One region of the Paenibacillus sp. FSL H8-0168 genome, then DNA from elsewhere that is predicted to be linked to it. Evidence: riboswitches for the same ligand, from Rfam matches in the RefSeq annotation. Region 1 holds a riboswitch; each other region holds the start of a gene.
The links. Region 1 has a riboswitch for thiamine pyrophosphate ahead of MHI21_RS04865 (ECF transporter S component). Riboswitches for the same ligand answer to the same signal wherever they lie in the genome.

Region 1 (3,120 bases):
CGCGCATCCTGACCAAAAGTCGGCTCATCCAGCAGCAGCACTTCCGGCTCACGGATCATGGCCGTAGCAATACTCAACCGCCTTTTTTGGCCTAACGAAAGCTGATACGGATGACGCTCGTCCAGCCGCTCCAATCCGAACTGTACGAGCATCCGATCCACCCGCTCCCGGCACTGTTCAGCACTAAACAAGCTCTTGGGTAACGAATACTCTAGTTCCTTTCGTACGGTATGCGCTACGAATTGCAGCTCGGGATTTTGAAATGCGAACCCGATACGCTCTGCCAGTTGTTCTGTACTGCCTGCCTCAATTCCGCGCACGCTATAACGTCCCTGTGTGCGAAGTAAGCGCATCATGGAGAGCAGCAGCGAGCTTTTGCCAGCCCCGTTTTCACCGACCACGCCAATCCAGTCGCCAGGCTTCACCTGCGCATGCTCCACATAAATCACTGAACTTAAACCGCGGAGACCACTAAAATGTTCCAGCTCCAGCAAATCAATCCCCGCACCGTTCTGTTGTGTCACTGATTCACTCCAACGTGGCGAAGACGATTCATTCCATACTCCCGGGTACCACACGCCGTACTCAGACAATGCCTGCCGATGCACATGAAATACTTCTTCTGCCCTTCCATCCGCAATGATCTCCCCTTGAGCAGAAAGCACCACAATCCGATCCACATCATGGACGATTTCATTAATTTTATGCTCTACGATCACCAGCGTTTGGTCTACCGAAATGTTGCGAATGGTGTCCCAAACCTGTGTGGTGCCTTCCTCGTCCAACAAAGCCGTGGGCTCATCCAGAAAAAGCACTTCTGGCTCCATAGCCAGCACAGACGCAATCGCCAGACGCTGCTTCATTCCCTGTGACATGTTGCCAATGGGCATGTGTATATCATCCGTCGATAGACCAACCTGTATCAGCAGCTCGCGAATACGGGATTGCATCTGTTCCCGGGGAATCTGATTATTTTCCAACACAAAAGCCAGTTCCTCGTCTGCATATGACATACAGAACTGCGTATCAGGATCTTGAAATACAATACCTGAGACACTTGGGATTACAGCAGCATCGCATTTCATGGGCACTTCTATCGTGCGTGGAATCAGACCGCTTAACACTTGGAGCAGTGTTGATTTACCGCATCCACTCGGTCCCAGTAGCAGCAGCTTTTCCCCCTTGTGGACAGACAAAGACATATTGTGAAAAAGCAGCTCTTGCTCACCGGGGAATTTCAACCGTAGACGGGTGATCGAAGCCACCACATCTTCGGTTGCCCGGCTCATCAATCCAGCCCCTTATAATCTTGTTCCGTTGCAGGTCTCAAACTTCGTGTAACTCCGGTTACCTCCAATGCCTTAGCCAGATAGAACGCGAATACCCCGGCAATCACAATACTGCCAATCATCCGAAATCCAATATACAAAACATAGTTCCAGGTCGAAAGCTGATCAATATACCCGTAGCTGAAGTCTAAAATCAGAGAAGCGACAGCCGCCCCAGCCGCAGCTAGCGAAGCAACCCATAGGTTTGCGTTTCGATACAGAAAAGCCGCAAAAAACAGCTCCGCTCCCAAGCCTTGCAGCAGGCCATAGTACAAGGTGGACATGCCCCATTCGCTTCCCAAAAAAGCGCTGACCGTTGCCGCTGCCACCTCTGCCAAAATCGCAACACCCGGCTTGCGAATGATGAGATAAGCAAACGTGCCTGCCATAAACCACATGCCATACATCAGTTGCTCGGCGTGTAGACCAAATGGTTTCATCAAATCATAGGCAGGTCCCCATATTTTGTAGACCAACCCGAACACAACAGATATCACAATCGTGACCAAAATATCAGTCAGCTTCAACCCTTTGGACGCTCTTACAGCAGTATTCATTATTGCGTGCTCCCCTTTTTCCTTATAATTGGCCTCTTGGCCATAAAAAAAGCTTGTCTGGAGCTGAATCTCCAGGCAAGCTTTATGCGCAGTAAAAGGTGAAGCACCATACAAAACATCATTCGTCGATATGCCTTATATAACCAGTAGTCTAAGCTACTACACTGATACCAAGCCAAAGTCAGGGTCAAGGTAAAATGCTAGGACATACATTGAATCTATCGACAACCGCAAAACAAGCGGCATTCCTGTATAGTGTTCTTGGTTTCTCTACGCTGGCATTACCCAGATCAGATTTCACGGTCAGTGGCAAGGGCCACCCTCTCAGCCTGACTTTCTCAAGCTCCCGACAATGCTCTTTTAATTCACTATAATATATACCACATCTATGGCTTTGACAATCCTATAATCCGAAGAAACGTTTGGCTGTCTCCGTCGTCGCGATTTCGATCTCCATCATGCTTCGACCTGTACATTCGGCAACCGTAGCAGCAATATGAGCGAGATACACGGGCTCATTACGCCCTTCTTTGGGCTTCACGGGCAAATTACGCGGGGTCAAAAATGGAGCATCCGTTTCAATCATCAGACGGTCCAAGGGAATATCTCTGACCAGTTCACGCAGATGTTTGCCACGCCGTTCGTCGCAAATCCAGCCGGTGATCCCGATATACAGTCCCATTTCTACATACGTATGCAATTCCTGTTCAGTGCCAGTAAAACAATGCACTACCGCTTTATCGACAAGCCCTTGATACTCCCGAAGCATAGCGACAAGGTCCTCATGTGCATCTCGTTCATGCAGAAATAACGGCATATTCAGCTCACACGCCAGTTGGATTTGCTCCCCAAACCATCGACGCTGCACATCACGTGGCGAAAAATCACGGTTATAGTCCAATCCGCATTCCCCTATGGATACGACCTGCGGCTGACCCGCCAGCTGGCGGAGCTGCTGAATCGTGTCTGCGCTGCAGTCTTTGGCATCATGGGGATGCACGCCAGCTGTCGCATACAGCTTGCCCGGATAACGTGCTGCATACTGAGAAGCCTCCCGACTGCTGCGGACACTGGTCCCGGTAATAATCAGCGGTGAAATCCCTACAGCCGCGGCTCTCTCTACCACCTGTTCCCGATCTGCATGAAACGAACGGTGCATCAAGTTCACACCAATATCAATTAACGGTGTACCCCTTTCCATCTCAATCCCTCCTTCGCAAACTACAATCTCGGAT
Region 2 (3,120 bases), 2.1 Mb from region 1:
GATACTGAGTTTATGAACCAGGTCGTTAATGTTATTTACCATCTTGAATTTGCCAAGATGACCCGTTATTCAGCTAACTATGAAAAGTTTCTTGAAATGGCGGATCTGAACAAAGCTCAGCATATTGATGCTTATGAGAAGCAACAGGACTTTATTAAGAAACAGGAAGATTTTATTCAGCGTAATAAAGCGCGTGCTTCTACCTCAGGCCGAGCAAAGAGCCGTGAAAAGCAGCTTGATCGGATCGAACGTATTGATAAGCCTGAAGAAGCCGCAAAACCAACCTTTCAATTCAAAGAGGCACGTGCAAGCGGAAAGACGGTATTTGAGGGTATTGATTTTGAGATTGGTTATACACATGCCCTTTTGCCTAAAATGTCCATGACGATTGAACGTGGCGAAAAAATTGCAATTGTTGGCTACAACGGTGTCGGTAAATCGACATTGCTCAAAACCATATTGGGAAAAATTCCGCCAATCAGTGGAAAAACCTATCAAGGTGATTTTTTGCAGCCCGCTTATTTTGAGCAGGAAGTAAAGGCAGAGAAAATTACACCGATTGACGACGTGTGGAATGAATTTCCGCATTTGAACCAGCATGAAGTACGAGCGCATTTGGCGCGCTGCGGTTTGAAAAATGAGCATATCACACGTCCGCTATCTGCGCTTAGTGGTGGAGAACAGGCTAAAGTCCGTCTTTGCAAACTGTTAATGCGTGAAAGCAACTGGGTATTGTTCGATGAGCCTACCAACCACTTGGATGTTAAAGCAAAGGATGAGCTGAAACGTGCCTTGAAGGAATACAAAGGGACGGTATTGCTTGTATCTCACGAACCGGACTTTTACGAGGATTGGGTAACCAAAACGTGGAATGTGGAAGAGTGGTCAAGTAAAGTTAACTAAAATCAGTTAAATCCAGTTCTGCATATTTCACACGAAGTGGGGTTTGCAGAATTAGGAAAATATGCTAAGCTATCTATAGCTTATACAATAAAATAGTCACACTAGGGGAGCCGCCCATGCGGCTGAGACGGAATAAATGGATTTCGGACCCTTTGCACCTGATCTGGGTTATGCCAGCGTAGGGAAGTGAGCGCCGTACAAACAAGGCAACACCATCTTTATTTTGTTTGTGCGTGGGACGATACACGTATACGGATATCATGGTCCGTTCGATTATTGGACGTTCGTTAAACCACTTCCTTGGGGAAGTGGTTTTTTTGCGTTTCGTTCATTTTAAGTTGTTCGAGCTTCCGTAGACGGATTCACATACAATCCCCTTTCATTACTGCTGGTAGACGTGGCTGCTAAGCTTAAATCCTTTAATCCAATGTGAGGTGAAGACAAAATCGAATTACACGCAATTTCGATGGAAAAGGGCACTATTGCACAAGCCGCCCGAGTGGCTGCTATGATTTGTCCGTATGTTCATTATGTACACGCACGTTTAAAACAGAATGGTGCCTCTGCATTGCTTTCTTTGACTCGCAGCATGGTGGAGCAGGAAGTTCCTTTGCAACAAATTGTAGTAAATGATCGTGTGGATGTAGCTTTACTTACTTTGGTTGGAACCGTCCAGCTACCAGCTAATGGATTACCTGTTGTGGATGTGAAAGGCCTACTTTCAAAGAGTACACGCTGTGGAGTGTCTGTGCATTCCTTGGAGGAGGCGCAGACTGCCGAGCAGGCAGGAGCAGACTATGTACTTTATGGTCACGTATATGAGACCCATTGTAAGCCCGGTATTGTACCGCGGGGTTTAGCTCAGCTTGAACATATTTGCAGGCTGTCGAACATTCCGGTGATCGCGCTGGGCGGCATACAACCGCACCATATCCCGGAGCTTTATATGGCCGGAGCAAGCGGAATTGCGGTGATGTCTGGTATATGGGAGGCTGAGTCGCCCGTTGCAGCTGCGATGGAATATAGGCGAATGGCAGATCTTGTAGTTCACAGCCTGTAGCGAGAAAACGAGAGTAGAGGCAAGCTGAAAGCAGAATGGTTTATGGAGAGGAGACACGGAACAAATGCTAAAGATACACACAGAGGCAAGAGCGATAGGACATGCTGAATGCTTGGTCATAGGTGGAGGTGTCATCGGCAGTTCCATTGCTTATCATGTGGCCAAGGAGGGAAGAAGTACGATCATGCTGGAACGATTGATCCCGGGTGAGGGAGCCTCAGGAGCAGCGGTTGGAATGCTGGCAGCGGAAAGTGAAGAGTTCACCGACTCTGAGCTGGCACGATTTGCTCGCAGAAGTCGAGATGCATTCCCTGAGCTTGTCTGTGATCTGGAGCGTTTGTCGGGTATTTCGGTGGAATTCCGTACAGAAGGATTTGTGACCCCTTTCCGTACGGAAACTGAAGGCCAAAAACGCTGGAAAGCTGCTAAAACGCGAGAGTATGATTGTCCTATCTGGTGGGATGCGAGGGAATTGGCCCGACGAATTCCAGGTTTGGATGAACAAGCGATCGGAGCAATATATCGTTCAAAGGAGACACAAGTGGCTCCTGTCCAGCTTTGTCGTGCTTATGCAGGTGCTGCTGCGGTGCTGGGAGCAACGGTATGGTCTGGTACACGGGCAGAGCAACTGGTCATACAGGATGGTCGAGTTTGCGGTGTCCGAACAGATAGCGGCTTTTTTTCCTGCGATCAGGTCATTATTGCTGGAGGCTTGGATAGCATGAAATTACTGGCGCAGGTTGGGTTTGAATATCCACTTTATCCGGTCAAGGGCGAAGCAGTAGCGGTCTCCTTGAAGGATCACCCATTAGAATACACCATTTATGCTGATGATATTTACCTCGTGCCTAAACAGAATAACGAGCTTTGGATTGGGGCAACGAGCCTTCCGCATCAATATGACGAACAAGTGACCGTAGGAGGCTTGAAGGGCTTGCTGGCACGTGCCTCTGCCTGGCTGCCGCGCGTCCGTGAAGCTTCTTTTATACGCACTTGGGCGGGCTTACGTCCGCAGGCTGCATCAGGTTACCCTTTTATAGGCACTGTTCCTGAGGTCGAGGGCGTATATGCTGCAGTCGGGCATTATCGCAACGGTGTCCTGCTGAGTGATGCTACCGGGCGTGCGATGGCAGCTATGCTTAGCGGGGCTGGTGCAG
Region 3 (3,120 bases), 540 kb from region 1:
ATAGCCTGTATGTGCAAGCACGACAATAATGTCAGCCCCTTCTGTTTTCATTTGAGGAATAAACTTTTTGGCTGTTTCCACAATATCCTTTGTAACGACCTTATCCTTTAAATTGGCTTCATCCCACTGCATAATTTGAGGTGTGACCAAGCCGATGACACCCACTCTGAGTGTATGCTCTTCGCCCTTCTCATCCATTACTGTTTTATCAAGAATCTGATAAGGGGTAAAATAATTTTTAGTAGCTTGGCCCTCTTTATCAACATAAACGTTCGCATTTACATAAGGAAAATCAGCTCCCTTGAGCGACTTCTCCAGAAAGTCGAGACCGTAGTTGAATTCATGGTTGCCCACTGTAGCTGCATCATAGCCCATCAAATTCATCATCTTGTAGACCGGATGGACACCGCCTTCTTTCTCAAAGGTTTTGTTTCTGGCCATATAATCGCCTAATGGGTTGCCCTGCAGCAAATCACCGTTATCGAACAGCATACTGTTTCTTGTTTCACTACGTGCCTTCTGGATCAAACTGGCTGTACTAACCAAGCCATATTCGTTGGTTTCTTTGTCCGAATAGTAATCATAGTTCATCAGCGACGCATGAATATCCGTTGTTTCCATGATCCGCAAATTCACCGTAGCGCTATCGCGAGAATCGCTAGCTGCCCAGGATGGAGCGGCCGAAAACACCAGCATGCTACAAGCTACAACGGCTGCTGTAAACCCTTTAAACCAATTTTTACGAAATAACAAAATATACCCCTCCTCATTAAGGTGTATGCCTCATATACATACTTTTGCACATATATGTAAGCCTTGAACCCACCATTTCTATTTTAATCCAACGCCACGCAAAAGAGTAGTCATTTACTTAAATTATTTATGAAAAAATAATTAATTTTCTCAAAAATAAAAAACCAGCAAACCTCCTAAAAAACTCGGAGATTCACTGGTTTATCCATTTATATTCTCATTATTTATTCCACACTTGGCGCTCCGTTTGCTGACCCACATACTCAATGCGAGTCGGATTCACGTCCAGAATGACATAATCGGGATCATCCGGTCCGGAAAACCATTCCTTCAAGGAATCGTTCCACACTTGTTTGCGGAGCCCCTCATCAGCTGTAATCTGGACAGTAGCCTCCACTTCTACGACTTCCTTTGTACCGCCAACTTCATAACCCAGCAGCAGATAAGCATTCGGATTATCCTTTAGCTCATCCACTTTATGCGTTTTGCGATCTGTCGCCAGATGAATGTTCATTCCATCGTTAAAAAGGGCCATATAGCGTACTTTCGGTTTGCCACCCTCTACCGTACCTAACGAGCAAAATTTGTTGTTATCCAAAGCCTTCACAATGGCTTGTTCTAGTTGGCTGCGATCCAATGTTTCCGTTTTACCCACAGTACAACAACTCCTTTTCACGAATTAGAATTCTCTACGGCCATGCCATTGGGCACCAGCCCATCTGAACCTACCTGCGCAGCTGTTCTGAAAATAACATGACCCGATCAGATCGGATTGATGCATGCTCATTTTCAGATCAAAGCTCACAGTAAAAGTGTACCCTGTCGTTCGGCAAATGAACCGTCATCTCTTCCTCCATGCTGGACAGACCCGCATTCAAGGCATATAATCGTCGTAGTAAACCCGAATAAATGAACCCATTAAACCATACAATGCCAGGGGTGCTGGAATCGGCCGGCTGAGAGTGTGTCCCAAGACACTGACCCTTACAACCTGATCTGGGTAATGCCAGCGTAGGAATGCTTAAGCAAGATGTGCCTTTTTTACATAGGACCATCCCTTACTTTGGTATATACAAGCGCAAGCGTCCCGGAACCTCGGGGCGCTTTTTTGTTGAAGATTAAGTTGTTGGAAAGATCGCGTCCGACAGATGTTATTTTTATGAAAATGGGGAACCTAAGCTGTCTGATTGGACGGATAACGGGTAATTAAAGGAGAGAACACAACGATGAAGCGCATGAAAATGTTAAGCCTGGGACTGATCAGTCTGTGGCTCATGGCCCTGACCCTGACCGCTTGCGGTGGAAGTCCCTCCACATCCCAAGAAGCGGCTCCCGCTACCAACACTCAAACGTCTACTCCGGCAGAGGAGCTCAAAGATGTTAAAGTCGTGCTCGACTGGACACCCAATACGAATCATACGGGACTCTATGTTGCCAAGGACAAAGGATTTTACGAAAAAGCGGGTTTGAATGTTCAAATTATTCAACCTGGTTCAGGCGGAGCCGATCAAATGGTTGCCTCTAATGCTGCACCTTTTGGTATCAGCTACCAAGAAGGCATCACACAGGCTCGTACGCAAGGCGTGCCGCTTGTATCCATCGCTGCAGTGATTCAGCATAATACCTCAGGCTTCGCAGCCCCGGTAGATCGCGGAATTAAGAGCCCGAAAGATTTTGAAGGTAAAAAATACGGCGGTTGGGGCTCTCCCGTAGAAGAAGCGGTCATGAAATCCATCATGGATTCAGACAAAGGCGATGTGAGCAAAGTGAAGATCGTCAACATGGGCAATGCAGACTATTTTACAGCCGTGAAGCGGGATATCGACTTTGCCTGGATTTTCTACGCATGGACCGGAATTGAGGCCCAGCTTCGAGGTGAGCCATTGGATATGCTGTATGTAAAAGATTATTCCAAAAGCCTCGATTACTATACACCTGTAATTGTGAGCAACGAACAGACAATAAAAAATGATCCAGAACTGGTCAAAGCGTTCATGGACGCTACCGCACAAGGCTATGAATACACTATCGCCCATCCAGAAGAAGCCGCGCACATCTTAGGCAAAGCTGTACCGGAGCTGGATAAAAAACTGGTACTTGCCAGCCAAAAATGGCTAAGCCCGCGTTATCAAGACGATGCCGCGCAATGGGGTGTGCAAAAAGCGGAGGTATGGCAAAACTATTCGGACTGGATGTACGAACGCAAGCTGCTCAGCAAGCCTTTGGAAGTGGATAAAGCCTTCACAAACGACTTCTTGCCCAAGCGCTGATCATTTGTTAAAACGCAAAATAAGACCGAACTAAAGAAGTGAACGAAGCGCCACTACGCAGTCGGATGGTGCCTCCCATCGCTGTTGTACCCAGATT

Region 2: it holds a riboswitch for thiamine pyrophosphate, as region 1 does, so the genes downstream of both, MHI21_RS14145 (thiamine phosphate synthase) here and MHI21_RS04865 (ECF transporter S component) in region 1, are expected to answer to the same signal.
Region 3: it holds a riboswitch for thiamine pyrophosphate, as region 1 does, so the genes downstream of both, MHI21_RS02400 (ABC transporter substrate-binding protein) here and MHI21_RS04865 (ECF transporter S component) in region 1, are expected to answer to the same signal.

What each region holds. Positions count from the first base shown of each region.
Region 1 is NZ_CP151948.1:1,061,090-1,064,209, reverse strand. It holds gene MHI21_RS04870 (ABC transporter ATP-binding protein) at 1-1,289, opposite strand, end outside; gene MHI21_RS04865 (ECF transporter S component) at 1,289-1,885, opposite strand; TPP riboswitch at 2,134-2,245, opposite strand; gene MHI21_RS04860 (TatD family hydrolase) at 2,289-3,086, opposite strand; gene MHI21_RS04855 (polynucleotide kinase-phosphatase) at 3,107-3,120, opposite strand, start outside.
Region 2 is NZ_CP151948.1:3,210,743-3,213,862, reverse strand. It holds gene MHI21_RS14150 (ABC-F family ATP-binding cassette domain-containing protein) at 1-903, shown strand, start outside; TPP riboswitch at 997-1,105, shown strand; gene MHI21_RS14145 (thiamine phosphate synthase) at 1,370-1,963, shown strand; gene thiO (glycine oxidase ThiO) at 2,028-3,120, shown strand, end outside.
Region 3 is NZ_CP151948.1:520,464-523,583, reverse strand. It holds gene MHI21_RS02410 (bifunctional 2',3'-cyclic-nucleotide 2'-phosphodiesterase/3'-nucleotidase) at 1-753, opposite strand, end outside; gene MHI21_RS02405 (pyridoxamine 5'-phosphate oxidase family protein) at 974-1,408, opposite strand; TPP riboswitch at 1,679-1,788, shown strand; gene MHI21_RS02400 (ABC transporter substrate-binding protein) at 1,980-3,023, shown strand; gene MHI21_RS02395 (hypothetical protein) at 3,031-3,120, opposite strand, start outside.